DNA from 2 places in the Paenibacillus segetis genome. Region 1 is predicted to be linked to the other one. Evidence: predicted binding sites of a transcription regulator. Region 1 holds the regulator's gene; the other holds the start of a gene.
What was found. The regulator Rex, encoded in region 1, represses fermentation and respiration genes when NADH is low (regulators of the CRP and FNR family bind a similar motif). The targets are predictions, from matches to a motif close to TTGTGAAATATTTCACAA.

Region 2: a site for Rex is predicted at 2,526-2,543, ahead of IEW05_RS22925 (FAD:protein FMN transferase). Genes of this name have one in related genera too.

Annotation. Positions count from the first base shown of each region.
Region 1 covers NZ_BMFT01000001.1:2,541,768-2,546,170, forward strand. Annotated here, with positions in the region: gene IEW05_RS11810 (hypothetical protein) at 1-488, opposite strand, end outside; gene IEW05_RS11815 (cell wall elongation regulator TseB-like domain-containing protein) at 782-1,267, opposite strand; gene IEW05_RS11820 (amidohydrolase) at 1,316-2,614, opposite strand; gene IEW05_RS11825 (redox-sensing transcriptional repressor Rex) at 2,604-3,251, opposite strand; gene dinG (ATP-dependent DNA helicase DinG) at 3,264-4,403, opposite strand, start outside.
Region 2 covers NZ_BMFT01000005.1:105,466-109,868, forward strand. Annotated here, with positions in the region: gene IEW05_RS22900 (anaerobic ribonucleoside triphosphate reductase) at 1-6, opposite strand, end outside; cobalamin riboswitch at 179-408, opposite strand; gene IEW05_RS22905 (MTH1187 family thiamine-binding protein) at 608-907, shown strand; tRNA gene IEW05_RS22910 (tRNA-Thr) at 977-1,048, shown strand; gene IEW05_RS25665 (hypothetical protein) at 1,327-1,581, shown strand; gene IEW05_RS22915 (DUF2752 domain-containing protein) at 1,639-2,025, opposite strand; gene IEW05_RS22920 (DUF4234 domain-containing protein) at 2,082-2,399, opposite strand; gene IEW05_RS22925 (FAD:protein FMN transferase) at 2,608-3,693, shown strand; gene IEW05_RS22930 (hypothetical protein) at 3,857-4,403, shown strand, end outside.

The DNA.
Region 1 (4,403 bases):
ATAATGAACTTACTATTAGTTCCATCTGTCATCGTAATATACACATTGTTCTCATCAATCTCTGCATTAGCTGTTACCGAGCTATCTTGTTGCTCTAGCTCTTCCAAAGCAGCTGTAATCTCGGTATATTGTTTATTCTCCATTGCCTGTGCCACCGGAAACAGTACTTGTTCCCACAACTTGTCCAAAGCAGGTGATGAGTCATCTACAACATCTAATTTTATCGTTCGATTGCCGATAAGTTTTTTTCCATCTCGCTCTATATATTTGACCAAACCACTAATGTCGGTTCCTGGTTTCAATCCCAGTTTCAAATCAACCTCATTACGGGTAATATCGAATTGAACAGTATTAACGCCCTCATACCCCGTCACCAGTTTCTTTAGGGGATCTTCAACCGCCCACTGGCGATAAGCAAACCATCCACCAAACAATAGCAGCGCTGATGCAGCAACTGTTAGAACGATCGGCCATGTACGAAGTTTCACTATATTGTCCCCCTTATATAATATTGAATCTATAATAATGAATATTTACAATTGATATATCACACCGTCATTACTATTTATACTAATTTGTATATCTATTTAACAAGTAAAAGTATATCACAAAGTATATACCACTTCGATTGAAATTGTGGCTATAATTTAAATTTTAATTGAAAAAGTTTTAACTAGTTGTGAAATCTATGTCATTACACGCAAAATAAGCCACGCGTTATCGATGTTCTCTAAGAGATTCGAACGCGTGGCTTGTTGATTAATTAAGTTAACCGCATAATTTATCGATTCGGCAGTGTAAACACTTCCGATAGCGGTTCTCCGCTATTAAAATCGTAGAAACGATAATAGTGATGCGCCTTCTCTTTATAGAAAAGTTGCCACACTAATTTAGTGTCGTAAATACCCGGAACTAATCTAACAATATCGATGGTAGGGAAGCGTTCATGAATTATCTTAGTGATCTGAGCCTCTGTAGTTCCCTCAGAGACTGGTGACACGCGTGCTTCTTTCCCTTCTTGCAGCCAGACCATTACATCCTGTCCAGATTCGTCTTTACCCTTGACGACCCAGCACACTTCATCCCAAACCGATTTCCATATTTTATCTACATCTTTTATACCGGTTTCCTGCTCTGCTCGCACAACTGCAGCCTTCTCACCATTCCATAAATCCTGCTGGATAAAAATGTAGAAGCGATGAAGCCCAAAGAGCACGAGCAGCAGGGTCAGGACAGAGAGCAGTATCCATTTGGTTCTCTTCTTCACCCTTCTCTTCCTCTCCCCGTTTCAGACTTATGAAGCCTCAGTATCCACTTAACGAGACAAAAGCCCTTCAAAAGCTGCCTGTGCTTCATAACGTACTTTCTCTTCGTCAATGGTCAGTGCTGCCCCATGTTTAATGACTTGCTGTCCATTTACCCACACGTGCTCAACATCTTTTGCCCCTGCTGAATACACTGCATGCGAAATGAAATCGGTTCTTGGTAGAAAATGAGCCTGCTCCGTATTAAGAGCTATAAAATCAGCTTTCATTCCCTGTACCAATTTTCCCGTATCGTTAAGAAAAACTGATTTAGCGCCATATTCTGTACCTAGCTTTAATGCTTCCAAAGCAGGAATCGCGGTCGGATCACCAGATACCCCTTTATGAATCAACGCGGCTAAACGGATCTCCTCAAACATGTCGAGGTTATTATTGCTGGCTGCACCATCTGTACCTAGTGAGACAGTAACTCCTGCTTTGAGCAATTCAGGTACCCTAGCGATCCCGCTAGCAAGCTTCAGGTTACTACCAGGATTATGAGATACCCCTACCTGGTGAGCACTTAAAATTTCAATTTCTTCATCCGTCAAATGAACGCCATGCGCAACAAGTGATGGGCGTGAGAACATCCCCATATTAAGCAAATGCTGAACTGGACGTACACCAAAATCTATTACGTTCTGCTCAACTTCAGCCTTAGTCTCCGACATATGAGTATGTATCGGCAAATTTAAGTCATGAGAAGCCTGTACAAACTTTTCGAAGAAATTAGGAGGACAAGTATACGGCGAATGCGGTGAGATCATAGTTGTGATTCGTCCGTCAGCTTTGCCGTGCCAGTCTTTCGCAAAACTCACAGCTTCTGCTAGCTTTTGACGTTGCACATCCTCTGGGCACAGCCCAATTGCTCCGCGCATCAGAACGGCACGAATACCTGACTCTTCCACTACTTTAGCTACTTGGTCCATTTGGTCGTACATATCTAGAAAGGTCGTTGTTCCACCTTTGAGCATTTCTAGCACGGACAAAGAGGTTCCCCAATAGACATCACTACCGGTAAATTTGGCTTCCATTGGCCACATTTTATCTTGAAGCCACACTTGAAGGGCTAAATCATCCCCATACCCACGAAGTAACGACATCGCCGCATGACCGTGCGTGTTAACCAAACCTGGAAGAAATAAAAGCCCCTTCCCATCAAAGATCTCTGCGCCTTCAGTTCCCTCAGGCAATTTTTCACCGATATAGGTAATCAAATCGTCTTCTATCAACATATAACCATGAAGCACAGGGCAAGCATCATTCATGACCGCAAATGTCCCGTCCTTGATCAATAATTTATGACTCATCAGATAAATGTTCCTTTCCTTCTAGATAGTAAGCCAAGCTGAGTAGATCGGTTGTAAAATCTGCACCATGAATTCGAATTTCTGGTGGAACCTTAAGGATAGTCGGAGCGAAATTCAAAATCGCCTCAATTCCAGCTTCAACCAGCACATCCGCTACACGCTGAGCTTCCGTGTCTGGAACCGTTATAATTCCGATGCGAATGTTATTTGCCTTTACCGTCTCCTTTAATTCCTCAATCGGCTGTACGGTAATATTATTAATTTGGGTACCTATTTTCGATGGGAATGCATCAAAAATACTAACAATTTTCATGTTATCTTTCAAATATGCATTGTAATTGGATAACGCTTGCCCTAAGTTACCTGCTCCGACCAAAGCTACGTTTATTGGCTGGTCTAAATTCAAAATTTGACGTATTTTCTCGATTAGATAAGATACATCATAACCAATCCCTTTTCGACCAAAATCTCCAAAATAGGCAAGATCCTTACGAATTTGAGCAGGGTTTAAAGCCAGTTTCTGACCAAGCTCCTGTGAAGAAACCGTCGGTACTTCCCGCTGACTTAATTGATTGAGAAAACGTAAATATACGGGTAGTCTTCGTACTACCGCATCTGAGATTTTTTCTGATTTCATGCCTTTTTCCTCCTAATCCGCTAATGAAGAACCCTCTTGTTCTTCAGCAATCAGCCATTCCGAAATACGAGGAACCATCTGTCCAAGTGGCATATGCTCCATCTTCGGTCCGGGTAATGAATATAAAAAGTATTTTCCGTAGTAGGATTCCAAGATGCGCGTATCATAAACAACCACAATTCCTCGGTCTTGCGAAGAACGGACCAATCGTCCAAAGCCTTGCTTAAAGCGGATTACCGCCTGAGGCACAGACAATTTCATGAACGGGTTCTTCTTCTCCCTCTGAAGCCGTTCACTCTTCGCTTCAATCAATGGATGGTTGGGAGGTTGGAAAGGCAAACGGACGATTGCCAAGCTTGTTAAAGCTTCGCCTGGAATATCCACCCCTTCCCAGAAACTGCTCGTTCCGAGCAGTACGGAGGCACTCTGCCCCTGAAATCTACGGGTCAGTTTACTACGATTGCCACTATCCATACCTTGACCTATAACTGTGATGCCCTCAGAAGATAAAAGCTCTTTAAGGGGATCATAGACCTGCCGTAGCATTCGGTAAGATGTGAATAATACCAGCATACGCCCCCGAGTAACGATTGCTGTGTCGGCAAGAGACTGTACAAGCGTACTGACAAAATGATCGTCACCTACGCTTCCCTTAACACTTGGAAAATCCCTTGGGATGACTAGTAATGCTTGGTCCCGATAATTAAAAGGGGACGGAAGCATCGATGTAAACAGTCGATCCTCGGAGGCAGCCTCCTCAAGTCCAAGTTGTTCAATCATATATTGGAAAGATTTATCGACCGACAAAGTGGCCGAGGTCATCACAACACTCTTCTTTTTATCAAAGAAATATGACTTTAATTGTGCACTCACATCGATCGGAACGGCAAAGATTTGTAAGGACCGACTACGGTAACTACCGTTGCCCTCAATCCAATACACTGTCTCGTCGTCATCCAGTTTGATGAAGAAACGTAGTCCTTCACGTTCATTCGCGGCATCTTTCAATAAACCGCTAATGTCCGTCATTAAACCTTCGGCGCCAAAATCATCAGATTCATCTTTGATTTCACTCAGTATACGTTCCCCTTTGCGAATAACATCGCCCAAAGCAACATAAATCTGGTTCTCCAAATCAGCAGCAACATCCCA
Region 2 (4,403 bases), on a different contig from region 1:
TGCCATTTCAAAGTTCTCCTCCCTAAAAACTAGACATTGATATCATACAAAAAGCATTCCCAACCCTGGCAAGGTTGGAAATGCCCGAATGCGTCTCAAGAAAAGCCATAAAAGGCGATTCAAAGTAAGCTGTATGTAAGCAGCAAGCGGACACCTACCCGAACCTCGCAGGACTGTATCGGTGTCGTCTAAACAGGCAGGTCTCCTGGCTTACGGAATATTCGCCAACGCCTTCCCGCAGGATCAAATTGATCAGCAGTGGCTTTGTGTCGGCAAAATGTTTGGAGATAAAACCGAATCTCTAAGCTTCCGATTACAGTGGCGGGACCGCAGCGGAATTGCACCACACTTCCCTTTTAAGCACCAGCGGCAATTTTCCGCCGGATCACCTGTTTACACTATATTTGGTTGTGTTTTAATTATGGTAACCCAATATATTGTGTTTGTAAACGGTGATTTTACAAAATGAGTCATAAGATATAGAGACAAAAATGAAGGATTGGCTTCATGATGCGGCGCGCGGGGTTCAAAAAAAATTGTGAACTTTTATTGCAACTGCGGAGTGGTTACAATAGAGGAAGGAGAAATAAAATGAGGAGGTAATACAATGGCAATTGCAGAGGTTACGGTCATTCCAATCGGAACGGGAAGTACTAGCCTTAGTCCTTATGTAGCTGAACTTCAGCGAGTATTGGAGAAACAGGAAGGTATACAGTATCAATTAACATCGATGAGTACAATTATTGAAGGTCCACTCGACAATGTGTTCGCCGCGATACGGGCGATCCATGAAGCTCCTTTCCAGTCCGATGCTCAGCGGGTATCGACCTCGATTAAGATAGATGATCGTCGTGATAAAGTCAGCTCTTCCGAGCAAAAGCTACGTTCTGTACGTGAGAAATTATAGGTGTTTTTATACTTGCAAAATTCTCTGAGCGTTGTATAATAGTTTTTGTTTCACAAAAAAGAGTACCATGCTGGTGTAGCTCAGGGGTAGAGCAACGCACTCGTAATGCGTAGGCCGGGGGTTCAATTCCCTTCACCAGCATCTTCCTGCTAAACTCCACAATATCAACGTTGAACGCTTTCCTGACTAATAAATGGGTATGTGTTGGCATTATACGAAGCCTCCTACGATAATAAGTAGGGGGTTTTTCTTTTATTACTTGTAATAGTAAAGTTCGATATAACTACCGCACTATTTACCACGGGTCCATTTACATATACAGTTTATCCCAATTAAAGATATAATGAGGTATATTACTTTAGGGGGAGATCGATATTTCTAGGAATGGTACAGGAGCACGTAATGGTACGATCATCATTTTGCTACTGGTTGTCATACTACTAGCGGTAACTAACCCGTCAATGGAGAATTATAGCGAACATGTAATAAACAAAGTTACAGATACTAATGATGTGGGACTATTCAAAGGGATCGCCAATTCGCTAGGAAAGTCCGTTATTGAGGCTGTAACAACACGTCATAATTACGTTATTTTTTCTGTATTTACTGTAAAAAACGGCGAATCTTCCAGTCATGTTCTTGGTTTTTTAAATAGTGTGTTTATAGAACTATAAAATAGTTTTGAAAAGCACGGAATCTCAAATTTGAGGATCCCGTGCTTTTTTATGGTATTACACCCACCCAATCCAGTGTTTCACAATAGATAGAAGGGTCGGGATTAATGCATGAGAATTATACACCATCGGTTCGATGTTATGCGGAAGTATAAAAATTAATCGCAAAATCCACACCACTAACAGCAAAATAGTGAACAGAATAATAATAGGTTGACTTAATTTCTTACACAATGCCAGTACACATATTAATATGGGCATGAGGAATAATGGATGATAGATCCATGCTGCTCTAATATCTCCTTGCAGTAGACTCATATAGGCTCTGGTCATCCCACAAGCAGGACTGGGAATGCCAAATACATTTGTGAAGAGGCAAATACTTTTTTGAAACAAGACATTCGCAGCCATACTTAAGAGACCAACTACGCCAAAGATGAGCATCGGGAGGAGTCGTTTCCTGTCCAATTGTTTCATAGCATTCAACATACAATAATCAATTAATACAAGAACTTATTGATTTTTGACTGGATAATCGCTACAGAAATAATGGAAGCAAAAGCATACAGAATGGTGAGCAATACAGAATCATCATTAGCATATGTATTTCCACGAGCTACATCCGCTTCGTACAAGCGAGAACTTGCTTTGTAGATCGCAAAGAATCCATACAAGCCGCAAGTCACAATCGTTAACAACAAATCTAGTCCTGCACTACCGTCAGGATCGCGACTAATAATTCTCGATTCATCAAATATTTTGTACATCCAATAAATACCGTAGATGCCACAAGTGATAAAAGTAAAAAGGATAGCCATAGCAATATTTCGTTGTTGGATCAACAATATCAACTCCTTCGATTTCACCAAATAAGATCATTTGTACACATGATACCGGATTGGAATAGAAAATTATAGTGTTTTATTATAGGTTGTCACTTAAGAACGTGAAATTTTACACATTTAGTGTAGCTTCTTTTCTGCTACAATCAATGGCGAAAATGATAGAGAGAAATGAGGCGCATTTATGAATAGAAACAAAGCGGCAATCCTACTGGTGGCTATATTGATGATTAGTACTCTCCTCGGGGGCTGCGGCAATTCCGGTAATGTAGCAGAACCAGATACAAGTGAGCAACAGACACAGAATAAGTCGGTTGATCCAATGAAGGGAACCTTTTTTATTTTTGATACGATTGTGAATGTATCTATTTATGATTCTCGGGCGACCAAGCAAAATTTAACAGAAATCGAAGATCTCCTCAAAGAAATTGATAACAAAATCAGCCGTACGAATAGTGACAGTGAAATTTTCAAGGTGAATGCAAATAGCGGGATAGGTCCCGTTCAGGTTTCGTCAGATACGTTTGACCTTGTCTCAATTGCGATAGATTACGCCAAAAAAACAAACGGTCTCCTTGATCCGTCGATCGGCAGACTCGTCACCCTGTGGAATATTGGTCACGAAGGCGCTCATGTTCTTTCCAAGGAAGAAGTCGCTCCGATGCAACAACTTTGCGACTACCGTAAGATTGAGATGAACAAGGATACTCATGAAATATATTTAGAGGAAAAGGGTATGGAAATCGACCTTGGTTCCTACGGAAAAGGTTATGCGGCAGATGCTGTTTATGATTATTTGGCGGATCAAGGGTTTAACAGCGCAATTATTGATTTGGGTGGAAATGTCTTTGCGATGGGCCAAAAGCCTAGCGGTGAAGAATGGAACATCGGTATCCAGGACCCCACTCAGGAACGTGGTATTCCGATTGGTACGATTCGCGTAAACGACAAAACGGTGGTGACCGCAGGTATTTACGAACGCTATTTCGAAGAAGATGGTAAACATTACTCGCATATTATCAATCCAAAAACGGGCTATCCAGTTGATAATAATATTAGTAGTGTAACGATCGTAACAGACCGTTCGACCGATGCGGATACTATGGATACAGGGCTGGTCCTTCTAGGGATCGAAGAGGGGTTGAAATTCGTAGAGAAAATTCCCAATGCGGAAGTTCTGTTTATTACTAAGGACAAGAAGCTGTATGCTTCACCTGGTTTCAAACAAATGCTGAACAAAACGAATGATAGCTATACCTTTGCCAATTAAGAGTGAGTGATTTGTTTAAACTTCTTTATTTCAACAAGCTCAACGGTTTCAGCCGCTGAGTTTGTTTTTTTATAGAATAATATTTATTTTCACATGACAAATGACCATGCCTTCAATAGACGAATTGAGTAGTATACAGCAAACTTACTTGGAGGTGTCTGCATTGAGCTCACATCATCTTCATCGGAAAATGGGCCGTTATAAGGGGAAGTCAATGAGTCACTGCTCCCTGAAGAGAAAAAAAAGCTCGAAGAGAACCTACACCTCTAGGAAAAAGAGTTGTTATCGAGAAATTGTCGTTAAAAAGCAAATCATACAGGTAAATGTTCCTCAAGGGGATTTAGGTCCTATTAGCTATGCTGCTGTTGTAGGTACGGTGGGGAGTGTAGGTACAGCAGGTAGTGTAGCTTCTTCGGGAAGCGTGGGCACAGCGGGTTCCGTAGGGAATGCAGAAGCTGTCGGTACAGCAAATAGTGTAGGTACATCAAATAGTGTAGGTACAGCGAGTGTGATAAATGGGCAAAGTGCAGCAGACCCATCGGGTAATAAGAGTTCAACAAGCTCTATGAGTAGTGCAGGGGCGGCAGCTACAGCGGGTAATGTGGGATCAATCGGTGCGATAGATGTTGTAGATGTGATAGATATTTACAATGCGGGTTGTGAACATGCTGCGGGATCTACAGGAGCAGTAGGCCCGACGGGATCAACTG